DNA from 2 places in the Micromonospora violae genome. Region 2 is predicted to be linked to the other one. Evidence: riboswitches for the same ligand, from Rfam matches in the RefSeq annotation. Region 2 holds a riboswitch; the other holds the start of a gene.
The links. A riboswitch is a leader RNA that binds a small molecule or an ion and turns the genes downstream of it on or off. The one in region 2 is predicted to bind S-adenosylmethionine.
Positions count from the first base shown of each region.

Region 1: it holds a riboswitch for S-adenosylmethionine, as region 2 does, so the genes downstream of both, EV382_RS02820 (ABC transporter substrate-binding protein) here and thrC (threonine synthase) in region 2, are expected to answer to the same signal.

Region 1 covers NZ_SHKK01000001.1:632,259-636,969, reverse strand. The annotation lists gene EV382_RS02835 (hypothetical protein) at 1-8, shown strand, start outside; gene corA (magnesium/cobalt transporter CorA) at 48-1,172, opposite strand; gene EV382_RS02825 (amino acid transporter) at 1,327-3,282, shown strand; SAM riboswitch class IV at 3,357-3,468, shown strand; gene EV382_RS02820 (ABC transporter substrate-binding protein) at 3,739-4,638, shown strand; gene EV382_RS02815 (amino acid ABC transporter permease) at 4,678-4,711, shown strand, end outside.
Region 2 covers NZ_SHKK01000001.1:5,168,607-5,173,317, forward strand. The annotation lists gene paaN (phenylacetic acid degradation protein PaaN) at 1-50, opposite strand, end outside; gene EV382_RS23155 (GNAT family N-acetyltransferase) at 151-1,170, opposite strand; gene thrC (threonine synthase) at 1,407-2,693, opposite strand; SAM riboswitch class I at 2,704-2,839, opposite strand; gene EV382_RS23165 (DMT family transporter) at 2,907-3,869, opposite strand; gene EV382_RS23170 (ArsR/SmtB family transcription factor) at 3,961-4,266, shown strand; gene EV382_RS23175 (DoxX family protein) at 4,470-4,711, opposite strand, start outside.

The sequences.
Region 1 (4,711 bases), 4.5 Mb from region 2:
TCGAGTAGAGCCGGGCCGCTCAGCAGCGCCCCGCCACCCGGGGCGACTCAGAGCCAGCCGCGCCGCTTGAAGATCACATAGAGGGTGCCGCAGACCAGCAGCATCAACAGCAGCGCGAAGAGGTAGCCGAAGCGCCAGTGCAGCTCCGGCATGTGGACGAAGTTCATGCCGTACACGGTGCCGATGAGCGTGGGAGCGAAGAGGATCGCCGCCCAGGAGGACACCTTCTTCAGCTCCTCGTTCTGGCTGTAGCTGGCCGCGGTGAGACTGCGCATCTCCTCGTTCTGCTGCTGCGACACCAGGGTGGCGTTGACGGTGAGGATGTTCTGCAACAGGTGCCGGAAACCGTCCACCCGCTCCACCACCTGGGTCAGGTGGTCGGTCACGTCGCGCAGGTAGCGGCGCAGCTCCTCGTCGGCGCTGGTGCTGCCGTCGGCCAGCGCGTCGAGCACGCTGAGCAGCGGACGGGCGGCCCGCTGGAACTGGATGACCTCGCGGCTGAGGCCGTAGATGCGACGGCTGGCGTTCGGGTCGCCCCCGAACACCTGGGTCTCGATCTCGTCAATGTCGTTCTCCAGTCCGGCCACCACCGGTGCGTACCCGTCGACGACCTGGTCGAGGATCGCGTACAGGACCGCCTCCGGGCCCCGGGCGAGCATCTGCGCCTCGGTCTCCATCCGCCGGCGCACCGCGGCCAGATCCGGCGCCTCACCATGTCGGACGGTGATCACGAAGCCCGGCCCGATGAACAGGTGCAGCTCGGAGAACTCGACCTCCTCCCGGAGGTCGTCGTAGCGGGCGGCGCGCAGCACCACGAACAGGGTGTGCCCGTAGCGTTCCAGCTTGGGCCGCTGGTGGGCGTTGATCGCGTCCTCGACCGCCAGGTCGTGCAGCCGAAACTCGCGGGCCAGCGAGGTGATCTGGCCGATGTCGGGCCGGTACAACCCGATCCAGGCCATCGCGCCGTCCTGCTCCTGAAGGCAGCGGTACGTCTCGGCGAGACCGGACGGCGAAGCGAACCGGTGCCCCTGCCGGTAGACCGCGCTGTCCACCAGACCGCCCTGGAGCGCGGCGGGCGACTCCGGGGCCGCCGCCACCCCGACCCTCGTCTCGTACTCGTCGAGTTGGCGGCCGAAGCCACCACCCGGGCGGAAGCGCCGGCCACCGACCATGCCCCGTCCCCTCCCCCGGTGCCGTCCGGTCCAGCCCGGGGCGCTGCTTCCCCCCTGCCCGGGGCCCGAAACCCGCCGTGCCGTCGGCTGGGTTCCGCGCACCTGGGGACGGGGACGGCCCGACGGGCGGATACTCACGGTGACCGTGGGCGGGATGACGGGGGACGCGCCGGTGAAGGTCAGAGGCACCGGCCGGCTACGGGGGTGGCTGCTCGACGCCGGCTCGGACCAGGCCCTGCGGCACCCGGGGCCGCACGGACGCCCACCGGAGCACCGGCACCACCCGTGGTGGAAGGTGATGTGCCTGACCGGCGTCGACTACTTCTCCACCCTGGGTTACCAGCCCGGCATCGCCGCGCTGGCCGCCGGCGCGCTCTCGCCGGTGGCGACGCTGGTGCTGGTGTTGGTGACCCTGCTGGGCGCGCTGCCGGTCTACCGACGGGTCGCGGTGGAGAGCCCGCACGGTGAGGGCTCCATCGCGATGCTGGTACGCCTGCTGAGCTACTGGCCGGGCAAGTTGCTGGTGCTGGTGCTGCTCGGTTTCGCGGCCACCGACTTCATCATCACCATCACCCTCTCGGCCGCCGACGCGACGGCGCACATCGACGAGAACCCGTTCTGGCCGAGCGGGCTCAAGGGTCACGAGGTGCTGCTCACGCTGTTGCTCGTGGCGCTGCTGGGCGCGGTGTTCCTCAAGGGATTCAGCGAGGCCGTCGGGATCGCCGTGGTCCTGGTCGCGGTCTATCTGAGCCTGAACGCGGTGGTGGTGGCCGACGCGTTGTGGCGGGTGGTGACGCATCCGAGCGCGGTCGGCGACTGGACCACCATGCTGACCACCCGGCATGGTGATCCGTGGCTGGTGGTCGGGTTGTCGCTGCTGGTCTTTCCCAAGCTGGCGTTGGGTCTGTCCGGCTTCGAGACCGGGGTGGCGGTCATGCCCACCGTACGGGGCGACCCGACGGATTCGGAGGCACGACCGCTGGGCCGGATCCGTGGCGCACGCCGGCTCCTCACCACCGCAGCGGTGATCATGAGCGTCTTTCTGATCACCAGCAGCGTGACGACCACCGTGCTCATCCCGCCGGAGGCCTTTCAGCCGGGCGGGTCGGCGAACGGGCGGGCACTGGCCTACCTGGCGCACGCCCACCTCGGCGAGGTGTTCGGCACCGCCTACGACCTCTCCACCATCGGAATCCTCTGGTTCGCCGGGGCGTCGGCGATGGCGGGCCTGCTCAACCTCGTGCCGCGCTACCTGCCCCGTTACGGCATGGCGCCAGCCTGGGCGCGAGCCGTCCGGCCGCTGGTGCTGGTCTTCACCGCCGTGGCCTTCCTGATCACTGTCGTCTTCGAGGCCAGCGTGGACGCGCAGGGCGGTGCGTACGCCACCGGGGTCCTGGTGTTGATCACCTCGGCTGCGACGGCGGTGACGCTCGCGGCGCTGCGGCAGCGGCAGCGCGGTCGCACCATCGCGTTCGGAGTCATCGCGGTGATCTTCGTGTACACCACTGTGGCGAACGTGGTGGAGCGCCCCAGTGGCGTCAAGATCGCGGGGTGTTTCATCGGCGGGATCATCCTGGTGTCGGTGCTGTCCCGGCTGATGCGGGCCTACGAACTGCGCGTCGACCACGTCGAGCTGGACCCGGCCGCGACCCGGATGATCGACGAACGCGCCGGACGACGGATCCGTCTCATCGCCCACGAACCCGATGGGCGCGACGAGGCGGAGTACCGCGCCAAGCTGGCGCAGACGATGGCGGACAACGACTTCCCCGACGACAGCGACGTCATCTTCGTCGAGGTCGAGGTCACCGACCCGTCCGACTTCGAGACCGAGCTGCTGGTCCGTGGCAGCGTGGCCGACGGCCGCTTCCCGGTGCTCAGCCTGGCCAGCTCCTCGGTGCCCACCGCGCTCGCCGCCCTGCTCCTGGAGATCCGCGACCGCAGCCGACGACGCCCCCACATCTACTTCGAGTGGTCCGAGGGCGGCCCGGCTCGCAACGTGCTGCGCTACCTGGCGTTCGGAGACGGCGCCATCGCCTCGGTGACCCGGGAGATCCTGCGCCGCCAGGAGCCCGACCCGCACCGTCGACCGCACGTGCACGCCGGCTGACCTGCGAACGCGCACGGTGAGCGTGGTCATATCGACTGGACGGCCCGCCCGTTCCTGCTGCTAGCCTCGGCGCAGGTCATGAGTGCCAGCGCGAAGCCCCGGCTCGCTGGCCGGCAACCCTCCTCCGCGGTGGGGTGCCCCGGGTGAAGACCAGGCACCGACACGACGTCGGTGCAAGCGTGGCCTGGCACCCAGGTCAGCACAGACCCGGGAGAACCATGCGCATCCTCAGCACCGCCCCACCGACCGCCATCGCGGACGTCCGCACCGGTCGACCCTCGCCCACTCTGACCCGGCGACGGCACGTGGACCTGATGCGAATGTGCAGCGCCGCCTGTCGCGGCAGCACGCGCTAGCTCACCCCCTCCCGAGCTCCTTTCCACCGGTACGCCCACTGGGCGCCCCGTCGGTTGCGCACGTCCGTGCGCGCCGAGACACCACCCTTCGGAGACACCCGTGCGATTCCTTCCTGCCCTGACCCGCGCCGCCGCCCTGGGCACGGCCACGATCCTGGCCGCCGTCACCCTCACCGCCTGCGGCGACGACAGTTCGTCCGACGCCACCGCCAACCCGTACGGTCTGGCCCAGCCGGGCGTGCTGCGCGCCGGCACGCTGACCGACGCCCCGCCGAACGTGTACCTCAAGGACGGAAAGTTCACCGGCTTCGACAACGACCTGCTGACCGCCGTGGCCGGCAAGCTCGGGCTCCGGGTCGAGTTCGTCGGCACCGACTTCTCCGCGCTGCTCAGCCAGGTCAACAACCGCAAGTTCGACGTCGGCAGCTCCTCGATCACCATCACCGAGGCCCGCAAGAAGACCGTCGACTTCGGCAACGGCTACGACTTCGGCTACTTCGGCCTGGACGTCCCCGCCGGCTCACCGATCACCAGCTTCGACCAGCTCACCGGCAAGCGGGTCGTGGTGGTGCAGGGCACGGTCCAGGACGACTACGCCACCGGCAAGCAGCTCAACCCGGTGCGGGTACCCGACTACAACGGCGCGATCAACCAGCTCAAGGCGGGCACCGCCGACGCCTGGATCGCCCCGGCGGAGATCGGCGAGAAGTCGGCCACCGACAGCAACGGCAAGATCACCGTGGCGGCCAAGCAGCTCAGCCCGGCACCGACCGCGTACGCCGTGGCCAAGGGCAGCGACAAGCTGCGCGAGGCGCTGAACCGGGCCCTCGACGAGGTCATCGCCGACGGCACCTGGACCCGGTTGCAGCAGCAGTACTACCCGGGCCGGCCGATCCCGGCGGACTTCACGCCGGGCAGCGGCACGGTGAAGGTTTCGGCCGCGTCGACCACGCCTACCGGGCCGACCACGCCGTCGGCGTCCGCGTCGGCCGCGTCCTGAGCCGGTGACGAGCGAGCGGGGCGGCAGGAGGAGCAACCGATGGATCCGTTGAGCACCCTGTGGGAGACCTTCT
Region 2 (4,711 bases):
TTGAGGGTGTCGGCGTGCCTGTCGTACAGGGGATGCGGGGTCTCCGTCATGCCCGCCATCATGCATGACAGAGGTCCGCGAGCAGTAGCGCGAATGCCCGGCAGCGGCGCACGCATGACAGAGGTCCGCGAGCAGTAGCGCCGATACCCGTCAGAGCGTGAGCTGCCAGTCGGTCCAGGCGTCCACCGGACGGAAGCCGAGCTGTTCGTTGATCGCCACCATGTAGCTGTTGCTGGCCGCGTTCCAGGTGTCGATCACCTGTACCGCCGGTTCGTGGGTGAGCAGATGGTGCAGGTTCTCCGCCTTGGCGATGAGGCCGAGCCGGTGCCCCCGGTGCGCCGGGTCGACGATGGTGATCTGCTGGAACGCGTGCCAGTCGGCGGCGGCGCCCACGTCCAGCAGGGTCCAGGCGACGAGCCGGCCGGACTCCTCGTGCCGGATCCCCAGGTGGTAGCGCCGCCGACCCCGGGCCTCCAGCGCCCGTTCGTTGCCCCGGATGCGTTCGGCGTCGATCTGCTCCGGCTCCCACTGCACGTCGCCCATGGGCGCGTCGATCAGCAGCCGGCCGTCGAGGTAGGCGACGTCGGCGACGTACTCCGGTGGGATCGCCCCCTGCCAGCAGACCGAGTGGTAGCCCTCGGCCCGCGGGCGGGCTTCGGCCAGCGCCGCCCGCAACGCGACCCGGTCGATCGCGCCGACGTCGAGCCGGCGACGCACCTCGGCGAGGGCGGGTTCGGCTCCGGTCGCGGCGGCGAACGCATCGCCGGCCACGCTGCGGGCCGGCCCGTCGGGCAGCGCGGAGACGGCCATCGCCACCACCCGCTTGCGCCCGTGTGCGCGCAGCAGGCGCACCCCGTACTCGTGCAGGGCCCGGCCGACCCCCCGTCGCCGCAGCTCGGGATGCACCAGCAGCTCGGCGGTGGCGTTGTCGGTGTTGTCGAGCTGCGGCAGGTCCAGTTGGAGGTAGCCGGCCGGCACGCCATCCAGTCGGGCCAGCGCCCAGAGCGACCGGGTGCCGGGCATCGGCGTGTGGAACAGGGCGTCGAAGCGACGCCGGCAGAAGGGCGGGAAGTCCGGCAGATCGGCGTCGTTGGCCGCCGACCCGATCCGGTACGCCTCGTCGACCGACGCCCGGTCAGCGCCGTCGAACGACGCGATCGTGATGCTCATACCGGTGAGCGTGCACCCCGGAAAAGCGATCGGGCCAGCGAATTAATCGCTGGCCCGATCGAACGTGGTCGGGAGGGACACTCGCACAACGCCTCCGGCGTTGGGTCGCAAGAACTTCAAAAGTCTTCGGCGAAATGCCCTCCCGCACGGAGCATCTTGCGCCGTCCGGTTCCTGCCGTCAAGTCCGTAGCGGCGGGTTTTCCACACTCACAGCGAAAACCCAGTTACCGGGCGGATCAGCCGAGGAGGCCGGCGTCGCGGGCGGCGCGCAGCGAGGGCTTGATGTGGTGGGTCGGCCCGACCTGACCGGCCACTGCGTCGATGGTCTTCAGACCCTCGCCGGTGTTGAACACGACGGTCTCCGCCGTCGGGTCGAGCCGACCGGACTCGACCAGCTTGCGCAGCACCGCCACGGTCACCCCACCTGCGGTTTCGGCGAAGACCCCGGTGGTGCGGGCCAGATCGCGGATGCCCGCGCGGATCTCGTCGTCGTCGGCGTACTCCATCCAGCCGCCGGTGCGGCGGACCGCCTCCAGGGCGTAGAGGCCGGCCGCCGGGTCGCCGATGTTGAGTGACTTGGCGATGCCGGTCGGCTTGACCGGGATGATCGTGTCGGTGTCGGCGTGCAGGGCGGTCGCGATCGGGTTGCAGCCGGCGGACTGCGCGCCGAAGACCTTCCAGCCGTCGGCTGGCGCCTCGACCAGGCCGATCTCCACCAGCTCGGAGAACGCCTTGTCAATCTTGGTGAGCAGCTCGCCGCTGGCCATCGGAATGACCACCTGCGCCGGGATCCGCCAGCCGAGCTGCTCGGCCACCTCGTAGCCGAGGGTCTTGGAGCCCTCCGCGTAGTACGGCCGCACGTTCACGTTGACGAACGCGGTGTCCTCGAATTCGTCCGTCTCCACCAGCTCGCCGCAGAGCCGGTTGACATCGTCGTAGGAGCCGTCGATGGCGACCAGTTCGCCGCCGTAGACGGCGGTGGTGATGACCTTGCCCTGCTCCAGGTCGCTGGGGATGAAGACCACCGAGGGCACCCCGGCGCGGGCGGCGTGGGCGGCCACCGAGTTGGCCAGGTTGCCGGTCGACGCGCAGGCGAACCGGGTGAAGCCGAGCGCCTTGGCGGCGGTGAGCGCCACCGAGACGACCCGGTCCTTGAACGAGTGGGTGGGGTTGGCGCTGTCGTCCTTGACCCAGAGCGGCGCGGTGATGCCCAGCTCGGCGGCGAGGTGCGGGGCCGCCACCAACGGGGTCAGCCCCGGGTCGAGGGTGACCCGGGTGGCCGGGTCCTGACCGGCGGGGAGCAGGGCGGCGTACCGCCAGATGTTGTTCGGGCCGGCCTCGATCTGCTCGCGGGTGACGGTGGCCAGTGCGGCGGCCTCGTAGTCGACCTCCAACGGGCCGAAACACTCGTAACAGGCGTGCTGGGCGGCGAGCGGGTAGCGCGCCGAGCAGGCGCGGCAGACCAGGGCGCGGGCGGGGCTGGCCGAGGTGTCGATGCCAGCGGGGACGAGCGTCGACGTCATGTCGAGAGTCCTCTCATCTTTCCCCGCATCGCACGGTGCGGCGGGGACGGAATTGGCACCTGCCCCGCGGGTCGCTCAGCGGTGAGCGCGCGGGGTGGTTGCCGGGGCGTCGTCGGGCCGTATCCCTCAGCCCCTCTGGATGAGGTATTCAGTTGTGCCGTCGAGTCTAGGCAAAGCCGGGCGCGGCCTCCAGGGCGGATCCCAGGGAGTGGGTCACCGGGCGCTCACGGCCACGGGGTCGGTCACCGCGATCGGGTCCGTTACCGCGCTCGGCCGGGGCAGCGATGCGCTCCGGGGCCGGGCGGCCAGGTTCGCGGCGATCAGGGCGGCGATCGTGATGGCGGCCCCGACCAGCTCGACGGGTTCGGGGCGGTAGCCGCGGACGATCTGCACCGCGAAAGTGATCACCGGGACCAGGTTCATGAACAGCGCGGCGTTGGCGGCGCCGAGTCGCTGCACGCCGGTGTTCCAGGCCAGGACCGCGATCACGGCGCCCACGAGCGCGGCGTACGCCAACTGCGGGGCGACCGCCGCGAGGTCGGCGGCGCCCGGTGCGTGCTGCCAGCCGACGGCGTCGGCGCCGATGCTCAGGACGAGCATGGCGACCGTGCCGGCGAGCGCGGTCAGGGTGGTGAAGCGCAGCGGCGACCACTCGCCGAACCGGCTGGCACCGTGGGTGTAGATGCCCCAACCCAGCACCGCGCCGATCATCATCAGCCCACCGAGGCCGAACTGGCCGAGCCCGGCCAGGCTCCCCCGCGTGATCACCAGGCCGACTCCGACGAGCGCCACCAGGGAGAGGGCCAGCAGGAGGGGCTTCGGGCGTACGCCGTCGCGGGCCCAACGGACGAGCTGGGTGATCACCGGGGTGGTGGCGACGAAGAGTGAGATCTGCTGTGGGGCGGCGTGTTCGAGCGCAAGGCTGGTGAGCAGGTTGAAGCCGGCGAAGCCGACCACTCCGAGGACCACCACCTCCCGGGCCCGGCCACCAGGCCGCAGCGCGCCGGCACCCTCGCGGAGCAGCAGGATGGCGACCAGGACGACGACGGCCAGCAGGTAGCGCGCGGTGGTCAGGTTGAGCGGGTCGACCCAGTTGAGCGCGCTGGCCAGGATCGGGAACATCACGCCCCAACCGAGCACGGCGACCAGTGGGTACGCGGTGGCGCGGGATCGCATCGGCAACTCCAATGTTCGAGTATCATCGAACCAACGACACCGACCATAGGGTGTTGTTCGAATATTGTCGAACAAGGGTTACACTGCTCACATGGAGCCGCACGAGCCCGACCTGACCGCCGTACCGGTCACCAGCGTGTTGGCCGCACTCGCCGACGACGTGCGGCTACAGATCGTCCGGGCGCTCGCCGAGGGCGGCGAGGCCGCCTGCGGCAGCTTCGACTTCGGCGTCTCCAAGGCGACCCGCAGTCACCACCTCAAGGTGCTGCGCGAGGCGGGCCTGACCCGCACCCGGGCCGCCGGCACCAGCCGACTGGTCCGGCTGCGCCGCGACGAGCTGGACAAGCTCTACCCCGGCCTGCTGGACGCGGTCCTCGGCACCCGCACGTCGGCCTGACGCTCCCGCTTCGGCCCTCCCGCTGCGTCGCCGCCGGCACCGCTGCGGGGCAGGTAGGACCTGCCAACCGCGCACGCTTTAGAGCTGAATCGTTTACGACATCAGCGCCGAGTTGGGCTTCGCTGCGCGGCGGGGGCGACCCCTGACCGGGCGCGTCGCCGGGGCCGCCTCGTCGCGGCCCCGGCGACGCAGTACGGGTGCGGTCAAACAACGATCGAGGTGCTCTCGGCCATCGACGCCGCCGGCGCGGACTGAACGTCGCGGCGACGTGCGAGCAGCGTGTCGAGCGCCCAAGAACCCGGGCCGAGGGCCGCGATCAGCAGGAATGACCAGCAGAAGAGCGCCGACAGCTCACCACCGTTGCGCAACGGCAGCAAATGATCGGGCTGGTGCACGACGAAGTAGGCGTACGCCATCGAGCCGGATGCGAGAAGAGCGGCGGGTC